Regions from separate parts of the Citrobacter sp. Cm046 genome, predicted to be linked through region 3. Evidence: predicted binding sites of a transcription regulator. Region 3 holds the regulator's gene; each other region holds the start of a gene.
The links. Region 3 encodes LexA, which represses DNA repair genes until DNA is damaged. Its sites were predicted from a motif close to TNCTGTATGTACATACAGNA; they were not measured.
Positions count from the first base shown of each region.

Region 1: mutH (DNA mismatch repair endonuclease MutH) is a predicted target of LexA. The motif match lies at 1,775-1,794, and genes of this name have one in related genera.
Region 2: dinG (ATP-dependent DNA helicase DinG) is a predicted target of LexA. The motif match lies at 1,872-1,891, and genes of this name have one in related genera.
Region 4: OGX98_RS09455 (metal-dependent hydrolase) is a predicted target of LexA. The motif match lies at 1,222-1,241, and genes of this name have one in related genera.

Region 1 is NZ_JAOWGP010000042.1:51,221-54,394, forward strand. Features, by position in the region: gene OGX98_RS14525 (TerC family protein) at 61-774, opposite strand; gene mutH (DNA mismatch repair endonuclease MutH) at 853-1,545, opposite strand; gene rppH (RNA pyrophosphohydrolase) at 2,230-2,760, shown strand; gene ptsP (phosphoenolpyruvate--protein phosphotransferase) at 2,773-3,174, shown strand, end outside.
Region 2 is NZ_JAOWGP010000034.1:64,210-67,383, reverse strand. Features, by position in the region: gene dinG (ATP-dependent DNA helicase DinG) at 1-1,857, opposite strand, end outside; gene OGX98_RS05165 (DASS family sodium-coupled anion symporter) at 2,035-3,174, opposite strand, start outside.
Region 3 is NZ_JAOWGP010000007.1:49,465-52,638, reverse strand. Features, by position in the region: gene dinF (MATE family efflux transporter DinF) at 63-1,382, opposite strand; gene lexA (transcriptional repressor LexA) at 1,504-2,112, opposite strand; gene OGX98_RS00260 (diacylglycerol kinase) at 2,222-2,590, opposite strand; gene plsB (glycerol-3-phosphate 1-O-acyltransferase PlsB) at 2,762-3,174, shown strand, end outside.
Region 4 is NZ_JAOWGP010000037.1:151,480-154,653, forward strand. Features, by position in the region: gene OGX98_RS09445 (YniB family protein) at 1-260, opposite strand, end outside; gene hxpB (hexitol phosphatase HxpB) at 430-1,098, shown strand; gene OGX98_RS09455 (metal-dependent hydrolase) at 1,244-1,843, shown strand; gene tcyP (cystine/sulfocysteine:cation symporter) at 1,979-3,174, shown strand, end outside.

The DNA of each region.
Region 1 (3,174 bases), on a different contig from region 3:
CTGTGAGAAGGGGAAGATGATGAGGCTATTCGCTCCCCTTGCGGGGAGCGACAGATTTTATCAGAGCGGATTTTTTTTATTGCGCAACAGGTTCAGGGTCTCTACCGCGATAGAGAAGAACATGGCGAAATAAATGTATCCTTTCGGTACATGGACATCGAAACTTTCCAGAATCAGCGTGAAACCAACCAGAATCAGGAAAGAGAGTGCCAGCATTTTTACCGAAGGGTGACGATCCACAAACTCGCCTATTGGGCGTGCTGCAAACATCATCACACCCACGGCGATGACCACCGCCGCCATCATGATAAACAGATGATCGGACAAGCCTACCGCGGTGATGACGGAGTCCAGACTGAAAATAATGTCTAACAACATGATCTGCACAATCGCACCCAGGAAAGAGGATACGCGAGTTTTCAGCCCCTCCTCTTCACCTTCAATCGACTCGTGGATCTCTTTGCTGGCTTTCCAGATCAGGAATAATCCACCGAGCAGAAGTATGAGATCTCGTGCGGATATCGCCTCGCCAAACACCTCGAATAACGGGTTTGTCAAACGAGTTACCCAGGCGATAGAGGCCAGCAAAGCCAGACGCATGAGCATCGCTGCCGCCAGCCCAATACGTCGGGCGTGACTGCGTTGCGCGGTCGGAAGTTTGGCAACTACCAGAGAGAGGAAAATAATATTGTCGATCCCGAGAACGATCTCCAGCAGCGTCAGCGTACCGAGCGCAAGCCAGGCGTTAGGATCGGTTATCCATGCAAATAACATCGAACAAAGTCCTGCCAAAAAAAAGAAGCGCTAATTATAGGCCCGTAACGCGGCGGGTGAAAGGCCGGGCAGTGCCTATTAGGGCTGGAATAAAAAATGTCGCTCCAGTAAGGCACGAGTGAAGTTCTTTTTAAGGTAAAACCCGCGTGGCAAGGTCAGGATTGGTTCGCCATTGGCACCAATTGCCTCGGTAAGCGCTCTGGCATTGGCGGCTTTTGGGCGTAGTTGTAGTACTTCCCCATGGCGAGCGGTAATGCGCTCGACGTGACCCAACACAATCATGTCCATTAACTCTTCCCAGTCCAGACGCAATTGTCGGTCCTCTTCTTCATTTGGGCTCCACAGTAGCGGAGAGCCGACGCGCCGTTCAGCCAGCGGTATATTGCGTTCACCTTCAACGGGGATCCACAGTACGCGTTTGAGTTTGTGCCGGACATGGCTGGTTTCCCACGTTACGCCTGTATTGCCGGTCAGTGGCGCTACGCAAACAAAGGTGGTTTCCAGCGGTCTGCCAAGACTGTCCACAGGGATTGTTTTCAGCTCCACGCCGAGCGCGGCAAAATCCTGTTCTGGCTTACTGCCCGCACTGGCGCCAAGCCATATCTCCAGCAGCACGCCAATCCAGCCTTTGTCCCGCTTTAAATCCTTTGGCGTAACAAGACCCGCCATCGTCGCCAACTCTCCCAAAGCGTAGCCTGAGAGTTGTCGTGCCTGGGTAAGCAACTGAGTCTCAGATTCAGGAGGTAAAAGTAACGGATGGAGTTCTGGCATTGGGTTATACCTTAGGCGAAAAAATGAGCAATGATTTTATACCGTGTGGACAGAGTTTATCTTTTTCCACATGCTATATTCAATTATATGATTTATATTGGTTTTTAGATTTCAATTCGCGGAGTTGCGCAACAGCAATTCAGGTTTTCCAATTCTGGTCACTGACAATGAACAGGATCTTACACCATGTTATCCACAGAAAGATGGGATAACTGTGAAAAAACCCTACTACTGTTTCAATTTACAGCCTTGACGTGCGACGAAAATCGAATTTTTACACAAATTGTGCCTAACTTATTGGCATAATCTGTGGATAAAACCAACGCTGGTTGATCTTTCATCAGCTCGAAGATCGTATGCGTGATGATCGTCACGTTTCTGTGTGATTATCTCCTGATCCCGAGTTTAACTTAATGAATATATAAGACTATTTTTTATGTGTGACGAAGGTCTTATTCAGACTGTTCCGGGTTTTCCCATAGTAATTCCGTACTTCTTCACAACTATATCCACAGAAAAGGTGAATAAAATCGTCCTGGCAGTGCTCCCTCTGTTTATAACTCGGGCCTTTGCTGTGAGTTATTCAATTGTTATTAGAGTATCGTGTCCTTAACAGAGTGGTTTACCGCCTCCCAGGAGTGTGAAACAATCGTTTGTATATAAGGTTTATGTTGAGGTAGTCCGGTGATTGATGACGATGGCTACCGCCCGAATGTAGGGATAGTAATTTGTAACCGCCAGGGGCAGGTCATGTGGGCCCGGCGATTTGGTCAGCACTCCTGGCAATTTCCACAAGGTGGGATAAACGCAGGAGAGACAGCAGAGCAGGCGATGTACCGGGAACTCTTTGAAGAAGTGGGGCTCAGCCGTAAAGATGTACGGATCCTCGCTTCTACTCGTAACTGGTTGCGTTACAAGTTACCGAAACGTTTGGTGCGTTGGGACACGAAGCCGGTTTGTATCGGCCAGAAACAAAAATGGTTTCTTCTGCAATTGATCAGTAGCGATGCTGAAATCAATATGCAAACCAGTAGTACACCTGAGTTTGATGGCTGGCGCTGGGTGAGTTACTGGTATCCGGTTCGACAGGTGGTGTCATTTAAACGCGATGTTTATCGCAGGGTGATGAAAGAATTCGCAAGTGTTGTGATGGCGCTTCAGGAAAGTACTCCTAAGCCGCAAAGCCCGCCTGCGTACAGACGTAAAAGAGGTTAAGCTACGCAAATTATGCTCACCCGCCTGCGCGAAATAGTCGAAAAGGTAGCCAGTGCTCCACGCCTTAATGAGGCGCTGAATATTCTGGTTACTGACATCTGTCTTGCGATGGATACAGAGGTCTGCTCGGTCTATCTGGCCGACCACGACCGACGTTGTTATTACCTCATGGCGACCCGGGGACTCAAAAAACCACGCGGTCGCACTGTTGCACTCGCGTTTGATGAAGGGATCGTTGGCCTGGTTGGCAGGCTGGCGGAACCTATCAACCTTGCCGATGCGCAAAAACATCCGAGCTTCAAATATATTCCTTCAGTGAAAGAAGAGCGTTTTCGTGCGTTCTTAGGCGTCCCGATCATCCAGCGCCGCCAGCTATTAGGTGTGCTGGTCGTACAGCAGCGCGAGTTGCGCCAG
Region 2 (3,174 bases), on a different contig from region 3:
GTCGATAGGTGGAAACGCAATTTTGTGGATATGCACCTGAGTCAGCAACTCGCCTTTCAAATCTAAGCCTTCGGCGAAAGACTGTAAGCCAACCAGCACGCTACGTTCACCGCTTTCCACTCGCTTACGGTGCAGCTCCACCAGACGATAACGCGGTTGATCGCCCTGTACCAGCAACAACAGGCGCAGATCGGTCACATGCTCAAGAAAACGCTGCATCGCGCGCCCGCTGGCAAACAGCACCAGCATGCCCTGATGTTTTTTGCTTTCCAGTTGCTCGCGAAAATAGGCCGCCATTTCCGCTATATGCTGCTCTTCATTATCAATCAATGGCTCATAGCGCATCTGAGGAATAACGATCTTGCCTTGCTCAACATGATTAAACGGTGAATCGAGCGCGACAAACCTGTCTCCTGCTTTTTCTTTCAGGCCGCTCATTTCCTGCAGGCGCGAGAAACTGTTGAGCGAGCGTAAGGTAGCTGAAGTGACAATAATATGCGGTACGCTGCGCCACAGCAGCCGTTCAAGCTGATCGCTGACGCGGATCCCCACGCAGTGGAACCAGACATGGATCTGTCCGTCACGCACATCGCGCGTCACCCATTTAGTCACCGGCGCACCTGATGATTGCGCAAGCGACGCCAGCCGCCACAGTTTACTCTGCGCTTCGAACATACCCAGCGCCCGGTTCATCTGCAAAATGACCCGGTGCAGACGCACGATATCGTGGCTGCCGGTTTTTTCGCTGAGATCGTTGAGGAACAGTTCCGCCAGACCGCGCAACATTTCCGTCAACTTCGCCAGACGCTGACAAATTTCCATCACTTCCGCAGGCAACTCGCCCATTGCAAAGCGGTGTTCGGCCTCCTGCGTGGCGGGCAGATACAGATTGAGAATGTTGTTTAATGAAGCGATCAGTTCGTACAGTTCTTCGCAGTGGGCGTTCAGCCGCTCAGGATTAGCCAGCGGTGGCGTGGTTTTCGGACGGAACTGCTCCAGGCAGGTACCGACTAATTTGCTGAACAGATCCAACTGGAGTCGATACCAGGGTGCCGTAATTTCCGCACTCATTTCCAGCGCATCGCGTGCAACATCTGGCAAGTGGTGACCTTCATCAAGAACCAGCAACAGGTTTTTCGGTTCCGGTAAAACGGCCTCGCTTTCCATAGCCGCCATCACCAGTGCGTGGTTCGCCACCACCACTTCAGCTTCCTGAATTTCCCGGCGGGCAACAAAAAATGGACATTCACGATAGTAGTGACAGTTACGGTTCAGACAACTGGCTTTATCGGTGCTCAGACGCTGCCAGAGTCCGTCGTCAATGGCGATATCCGTATGGTCGCGAAGCCCGTCCCACTTGTAGCTGTCGAGATCGCCTTTCAGCCTGGCACAGCGCTTTTGTTCTTCCTGGTTATTTGGCGTCAGTTCATCGTCGAGGAACGCCAGCAGATCCTGCTGATTAGGTTCGGTACTGGCTAATGCAGCTAAATTTCGTGGACAGACATAGCGTCCGCGACCAAAGGCAGCGGTAAAACGCAGATCAGGGATAATTTTTCGCAGCAGCGGCAGATCTTTACTGTAGATTTGATCCTGCAACGCAACGTTGGCGGTGCTGACCACCAGCGTTTTTTGTTCTTCACGCGCAATGGCAATACCGGGGATCAGGTACGATAACGTTTTCCCTACGCCAGTCGGTGCTTCAATCGCCAGATGCCGCCCTTCTTCTCCAGTCAGCGTTTTAGCGACATCAGCAATCATCTGCCGCTGTGGTGCTCGGGGAATAAAGTCGGGGATCTGTTCCTGAAGCGCCTTATACCAGGCGGCAATTTGCGCTTTTAGCGCAGCAGTTAATGCCATGAGAAAACCTGAAATACTGTATAAACAGCCACTATTGTGGCACATTTCAGGCGCTGGATGTACCTTTTTCCCCCAAACTGGAAAGCGCTTCGCAACTCGGGTTCACTTTGCCGGATGTCGGCTTACGCCTTATCCGGCCTGCATTTATACATATTGCAGGCCGAATAAGCGTATCGGTTAATAGTATCCCAGTAGCTTCCACCACAGCATACCCACGGCAAAAATGATAATCACATTCACCGTCACCACGCAGAGGTTGATTTTGTAAAAGCGCGGTCGTTCAAAATAACCTTGCGCAAAATAGATTGGGCCAGGTCCGCCGCCATACTCCGTATTACCCCACATCAGATTGCTGAAAATACCGAAGCAAATAGCCACCATCATCGGCGGTGCGCCTGCAGCGATCGCGGTGGCCGCAAAAGGTGCGTACAGCGCCGCTACATGTCCGGTCGCGGTTGCAAAGAGATAATGGACGTAAATATAGAGGATCCCCAACATAATAAAGGACTCTATCGCGCCAAATCCCTGAATACCGCTACCCAGCTTGATCGTCATCCATTTAATAAAGCCCAGATCGGCAAGCCCGGTCGCGAGGCTGATAATGACGCTAAACCAGATCACCGTATCCCAGGCCGCATGGTCATTGAGCAGGCTTTTCCAGCTCACGGCGCCCGAGGCGAACAGATAAGCAGCCAATCCCAGTCCGACTGACGTCGCAGACAATCCTGTGATCAAACTTGTGCCCCAGCCAACCAACGCCAGCACAAAGCCGAAAGCGACTTTTTTCTCGTTGCTGCTCATCGCGCCGAGTTCCCCCAGCGCCTGCTTACCCATCGCTTTTGCCTCTGGCGTGCGCTTAAGCTCAGGATCCAGCAACTTATAAACCAATAGCGGCATCAGGCAAAAACAAACCATCGCCGGGACCACTGCGGAAACAAACCACCCGCCCCAGGTTATCTCAACGCCTAATGAGGATTTCGCCAGGCTCGCCACCAGCGGATTCGCCGCCATCCCGGTGAGAAATATCGCCCCGGTAATCGGCGTAAACTGAAAGCACACCATGGTTAAGAAATCGCCAATACGTTTGCCCGTTACCCCAGGAGCCGAGCCCAGCACATCATTAATTGAACGCGTGATAGGGAAAATAATCCCCCCGGAACGCGCGGTCACCGACGGCATTGCCGGGGCCATAATCAGATCGGAAACCCCCAGCGAGTAGGCGATACCCAGACTGCTACCGCCAAAAAGCGACAACATCTTATACGCAATACGTTTCCCCAGACCCGAGGTGACAAACCCCAGAGAAAGGACATAGGC
Region 3 (3,174 bases):
AGATTAAGTGTAGTCAGTGATTCCAGGAATTATTAACTATTCAGAATTTTTAACCATCTGGGTCAGGCGAACCAGGTACCATTACGCCAGTGACGCCGCCAGATGAAGGCCAGTGAGAGCCCGCGCAGCGCGAGGAAAACGGTTAACGCCAGCCATAAACCGTGGTTTCCCAACAGTGGTAAAGCAAATAACGTTAATGCAAATCCCGCGGCAGCGACGGCCATACTGTTACGCATTTCTGCCGCTCGCGTCGCACCAATAAACATGCCGTCCAGCAGGTAACACCAGACGCCCACCAGCGGCAAAATCACCTGCCAGATAAGATAACGATCGGCCAGTAGTTGAATCTGGGGCAGAGAGGTTAGCAGCGCAATAATCTGTTCACCGAACAGGGCGTATATCAGGGAAAACAGAATTGCCACAATACCCGACTGCCTACATGCCGCCCTCCAGACATCCAGTAACTGACCGCCATCGCGCGCGCCATAAGCCTGACCAGAATGAGCTTCGACGGCGTAGGCAAACCCGTCCAGCGCATAAGCTGTAAACGTCAGCAGAGTCATCAGGACGGCATTTACCGCAATGATGTCACCACCAAGGCGCGCGCCCAGTACCGTAATGGCGCCAAAACAGAGTTGTAGCAACAGCGAACGCAGCATAATGTCGCGGTTAAGCGCCAGCAGACGGCGAAAATTGCCGCGCCATGCAAGCTTCAGCATCGCAAGCGAGACACCACGCAAATGGAGAACCTTGCGCACCATCAGAAGACCAATCAGCAATGTGGCATATTCGGCAATCACAGTTGCCAGTGCAGCGCCTTGCACGTTCATATGCAAGCCCATCACCAGCCATAAATCGAGCACAATGTTGAGAATATTACCAACAATGAGCAGGATAACCGGCGCACGGGCATACTGGACGCCCAGCAACCAGCCCAGCAGCACCAGGTTTGCCAGAGAGGCTGGCGCGCTGAGCCAACGAATTTCAAGGAAGCGCCGGGCTTGCTCCAGTACCGCCTCACTGCCACCAACTATATGCAGCGCCAGATCGATAATTGGCGTCCTGAACAGGGCAATCGCAGCCCCTGCTCCCAGCGCCAGGAGCAACGGTTGCACCAGCGCGCGAGCCAGTGCCTGCGGATCTTTCGCGCCAAATGCCTGGGCCGTCAGCCCAGTGGTGCTCATGCGTAAAAAGAGCAACAGCATAAAGAGAAAACTGGTCGCCGTTGCGCCAACGGCTACGCCGCCAAGATAGACCGGACTCTCCAGATGACCAATCACTGCGGTGTCCACCAGCCCCAGCAGGGGGACAGTGATATTGGAGAAGATCATCGGTAGGGCAAGGAGCCAAAGTGCTTTGTCGGAAGAGGTAAAGAAAGGCATGCAGAAAGCCTGAGAAGGAGTTAAATGGATAATATTGTTTTTCGTAGACCCGGTAAGCGTGGCGCTACCGGACCAGAGTGATGCCGGATGACGGCGTAAACGCCTTATCCGGCCTACTTAATTACAACCACTCACCGTTACGAATGACGCCGACCGCCAGCCCTTCAATAGTGAAGTTTTGCTCGCGCAGGTCAACTACGATAGGCTTGAATTCGCTGTTTTCTGGCAGAAGTTCGACCTTGTTGCCCTGTTTTTTCAGGCGCTTAACCGTAACTTCATCGTCAATGCGTGCAACAACCACCTGGCCATTACGCACATCCTGAGTTTTATGTACGGCCAGTAAATCACCGTCCATAATCCCGATATCTTTCATCGACATTCCGCTGACGCGCAGTAAAAAATCGGCACTGGGTTTAAACAGTGAAGGATCAACCTGATAATGGCCTTCAATATGCTGCTGTGCCAGAAGAGGCTCACCCGCCGCAACACGGCCGACAAGTGGTAATCCCTCTTCTTCTTCCTGCAACAGACGAATTCCACGCGATGCGCCAGAAACAATTTCCAGCACACCTTTACGTGCCAGCGCTTTAAGGTGTTCTTCAGCTGCGTTTGGGGAACGGAACCCCAAACGCTGCGCGATCTCCGCACGCGTCGGTGGCATACCTGTCTGGCTGATGTGATCCCGAATGAGATCAAACACCTCTTGCTGCCTGGCCGTTAACGCTTTCATTCCGCCCCCTGGGTGTATATACAGTTATGCTGTGAGTATATACAGCTAAAGGCGATTTTGGAACCGCAAACTGCACAAAAAACAGGAGATTTATGAAGTTGTGGAATGCTTATCGAAAATGCGACCACAACAAGATGCCCCAGGTGATCAAGGCAACAAAAATAGAAAGTAGTACCGCCGCCGATCCCATATCTTTCGCCCGGCCAGAGAGTTCGTGATACTCAGAGCCGATACGGTCGACCACCGCCTCAATAGCGCTATTAAGAATTTCAACAATCATCACCAGCATCACTGAGCCAATCAGCAGCACACGGGTAATCGCATCAACATCCAGCCAGCAAGCAATCGCGACGCCCAGCAGTACGGCAACACTTTCCTGGCGAAACGCCGCTTCATTAATCCATGCGGCACGAAAACCTTTCCACGAATAGCCTGCTGCCTTGATAATTCGAGTGAACCCAGTGGTATTATTAGCCATCAAAAGAACCTTTTTACATTATTAGCGTCAATGTCATTGTACCGTTACCCTATTTACTTCAGGGCTGATGCAAAGCAGCGCGAAGTATGACGGGATACACCAGAAATTCACTAAACTTTCTGATATCCTTGCAGCGCATTTGCATTATTAACCAGAGGCTTTACATCGTTTATGTCCGGCTGGCCAAGAATTTACTACAAATTACTGAATTTACCATTAAGTGTGCTGGTAAAAAGCAAGTCTATTCCGGCGGATCCTGCTCCGGAATTGGGGCTCGACACTTCGCGTCCCATTATGTACGTCTTGCCGTACAACTCAAAAGCGGACTTGCTAACGCTGCGCGCTCAATGCCTGATTCACGATCTCCCCGACCCCCTGGAGCCGTTGGAAATCGACGGGACTCTCCTGCCGCGCTACGTGTTTATTCACGGCGGCCCGCGTGTCTTCACTTATTACACGCCTAAAGAAGAGTCTATCAAGCTGTTCCATAACTATCTCGACCTTCATCGCAGCAATCCTGACCTGGATGTGCAGATGGTGCCGGTATCGGTGATGTTTGGCCGCGCTCCCGGACGCGAAAAAGG
Region 4 (3,174 bases), on a different contig from region 3:
ACGAGGTTCAGGCCGCTTTGAAAATCTGGCGTCGGCGAGTTATACCAAAACACATTAAGAAATGGTGTATTCACCCGCATCATGTCAATCATAACGTGAGCAAAATCTAGCATTACGGCGTTAATGCCTTCCTGTTTTTCACTGTGCGCATACATAAACTTCAGTACTGAAACTAGCGTTGAAATCAGCGCCGGGATAAAGATTATCCACCCCACCAGCCTTTTCAAGACAGCAATGCGTCCAGCTTGTTGATACGTCATGAGTTCCCCTTGATTAAGACGTGTCATTTTGGCCTAAGTTTACCCGTTGATAACTGTTTTCGCCTGATCTTTAAAGGCGATATAATAAAGGATTAGCCATAATGAACGCTTAGAGCGAGTTCAGTTACGCTCTTAATCCCGCTGTTTAATTCTCAAAGGAGAGGTTGTGATGTCAACCCCGCGTCAAATTCTTGCTGCAATTTTCGATATGGATGGATTACTGGTCGATTCAGAGCCACTCTGGGATCAGGCCGAACTGGATGTCATCGCAAGTTTAGGCGTAGATATCACTCGCCGCCATGAGCTTCCGGATACACTGGGATTGCGTATCGACATGGTTGTTGATCTCTGGTTTGCCCAGCAACCATGGAACGGCCCCTCACGCCAGGAAGTCACGGATCGTATCATCACCCGGGCTATTTCGCTGGTTGAAGAGACCCGGCCTCTGTTACCCGGCGTACGTGAAGCTGTCGCGCTGTGTAAATCCCAGGGGCTGCTGGTTGGGCTTGCGTCTGCCTCACCGCTGCACATGCTGGAAAAAGTGCTGGCAATGTTTGATCTCCGCGACAGCTTCGATGCGCTGGCCTCTGCTGAAAAACTGCCCTACAGCAAACCGCATCCCCAGGTTTACCTCGACTGCGCAGCCAAGCTGGGCGTTGATCCATTATCCTGTGTGGCACTGGAAGACTCCGTAAACGGCATGATCGCCTCCAGAGCGGCACGAATGCGCTCCATTGTCGTACCGGCGCATGAGAATCAGGACGATCCGCGATTTGTTCTTGCCGACGTCAAACTGACATCACTGACCGAACTTACCGCCGTGCATCTGCACGAGTAATCATCCAACGGGCAATGGCAGCATTGCCCGCAGATTGTCGATCGTGTTCCAGCGCACGCTGAGAGCATAATTGTGACAAAGGGTTACAACGTCACCTCTTCCGCCTACTGTATAAAACCCCTATACTGTATGAATTGACAGTTTATTGGGTTTTATCATGACGGCGGAAGGCCACCTTCTTTTTTCTATAGCCTGTGCGGTATTTGCCAAAAATGCCGAGCTGACGCCCGTTCTCGCTCAGGGTGACTGGTGGCATATTGTTCCTTCAGCAATTTTGACGTGCCTGCTGCCCGATATTGATCATCCTAAATCTCTGCTTGGTCAGCGTCTGAAATGGATATCAAAACCAATTGCCCGGGCGTTTGGCCACCGTGGATTTACACACAGCCTGCTGGCAGTCTTTGCCCTGTTGACAACATTTTATCTGAAAGTACCCGATACCTGGATAATCCCGGCTGATGCGTTACAAGGGATGGTACTTGGTTATCTCAGCCACATTGTGGCGGATATGTTGACGCCCGCTGGTGTTCCCCTGCTCTGGCCTTGCCGTTGGCGCTTTCGCTTGCCGATCCTCGTGCCGCAAAAAGGTAATCAACTGGAGCGTTTTTTATGCATGGCGCTGTTCGCATGGTCTATCTGGATGCCACAAACAATGCCAGAGAATAGTGCCGTACGCTGGTCATCGCAGATGATTAACACGCTGCAAATGCAATTTAATCGGTTTATAAAACACCAGGCTGATTAATAATTCAGCCAAAATGTCATTTCGGAATAAACAATTCCATTTGAATATAAGAGGCACATCACAGATTCTGCTAATCTTGCGCCAACAGAATCACTGTAGCACGGTGATATATATAAAAAGATCAGGAGAACGGGGATGAACTTTCCATTAATCGCGAACATTATCGTGTTCGCCATACTGCTGTTACTGCTGGCGCAAACCCGTCACAAACAGTGGAGTCTGGCCAAAAAAGTACTGGTTGGTCTTGTCATGGGCGTGGTTTTTGGCCTTGCCCTGCACACCATCTACGGCTCTGACAGCCAGGTGCTGAAAGATTCCGTACAATGGTTCAACATTGTCGGCAATGGCTATGTCCAACTACTGCAAATGATTGTTATGCCGCTGGTGTTTGCCTCTATCCTTAGCGCCGTTGCACGTCTGCATAACGCTTCCCAACTGGGTAAAATTAGCTTCCTGACTATCGGAACGTTATTGTTTACCACGCTGATAGCTGCTCTGGTGGGGGTGCTGGTCACCAACCTGTTCGGCCTGACGGCAGAAGGTCTGGTGCAGGGCGGTGCTGAAACCGCACGTCTGAACGCCATTGAAACCAATTATGCTGGCAAAGTCGCTGACCTCAGCGTTCCGCAACTGGTGCTGTCGTTCATCCCGAAAAACCCGTTTGCCGATCTGACCGGTGCTAACCCGACTTCGATTATCAGCGTGGTTATTTTCGCGGCATTCCTCGGTGTTGCAGCGCTTAAACTGCTGAAAGATGATGCCCCGAAAGGCGAACGTGTATTAACCGCTATCGATACCTTGCAAAGCTGGGTGATGAAACTGGTTCGTCTGGTTATGCAACTGACGCCGTACGGTGTGCTGGCACTGATGACCAAAGTCGTTGCGGGTTCAAACCTGCAGGACATCATTAAGCTCGGTAGCTTTGTCGTGGCCTCTTATCTCGGCCTGGGTATTATGTTCGTGGTTCACGGTATCCTGCTGGGCATTAACGGTGTTAGCCCACTGAAATATTTCCGTAAAGTCTGGCCTGTACTGACTTTCGCATTCACCAGCCGTTCCAGCGCCGCGTCTATTCCGCTGAACGTTGAAGCACAAACTCGTCGTCTGGGTGTACCGGAGTCCATTGCCAGCTTTGCGGCTTCTTTTGGCGCAACGATTGGGCAAAACGGTTGTGCCGGCCTGTATCCTGCCATGCTGGCCGTGATGGTTGCACCGACTGTCGGTATTAATCCGCTGGATCCAATATGGATTGCGACGCTGGTAGGTATCGTCACCGTCAGCTCCGCAGGTGTGGCTGGTGTGGGCGGTGGCGCAACCTTTGCCGCGCTGAT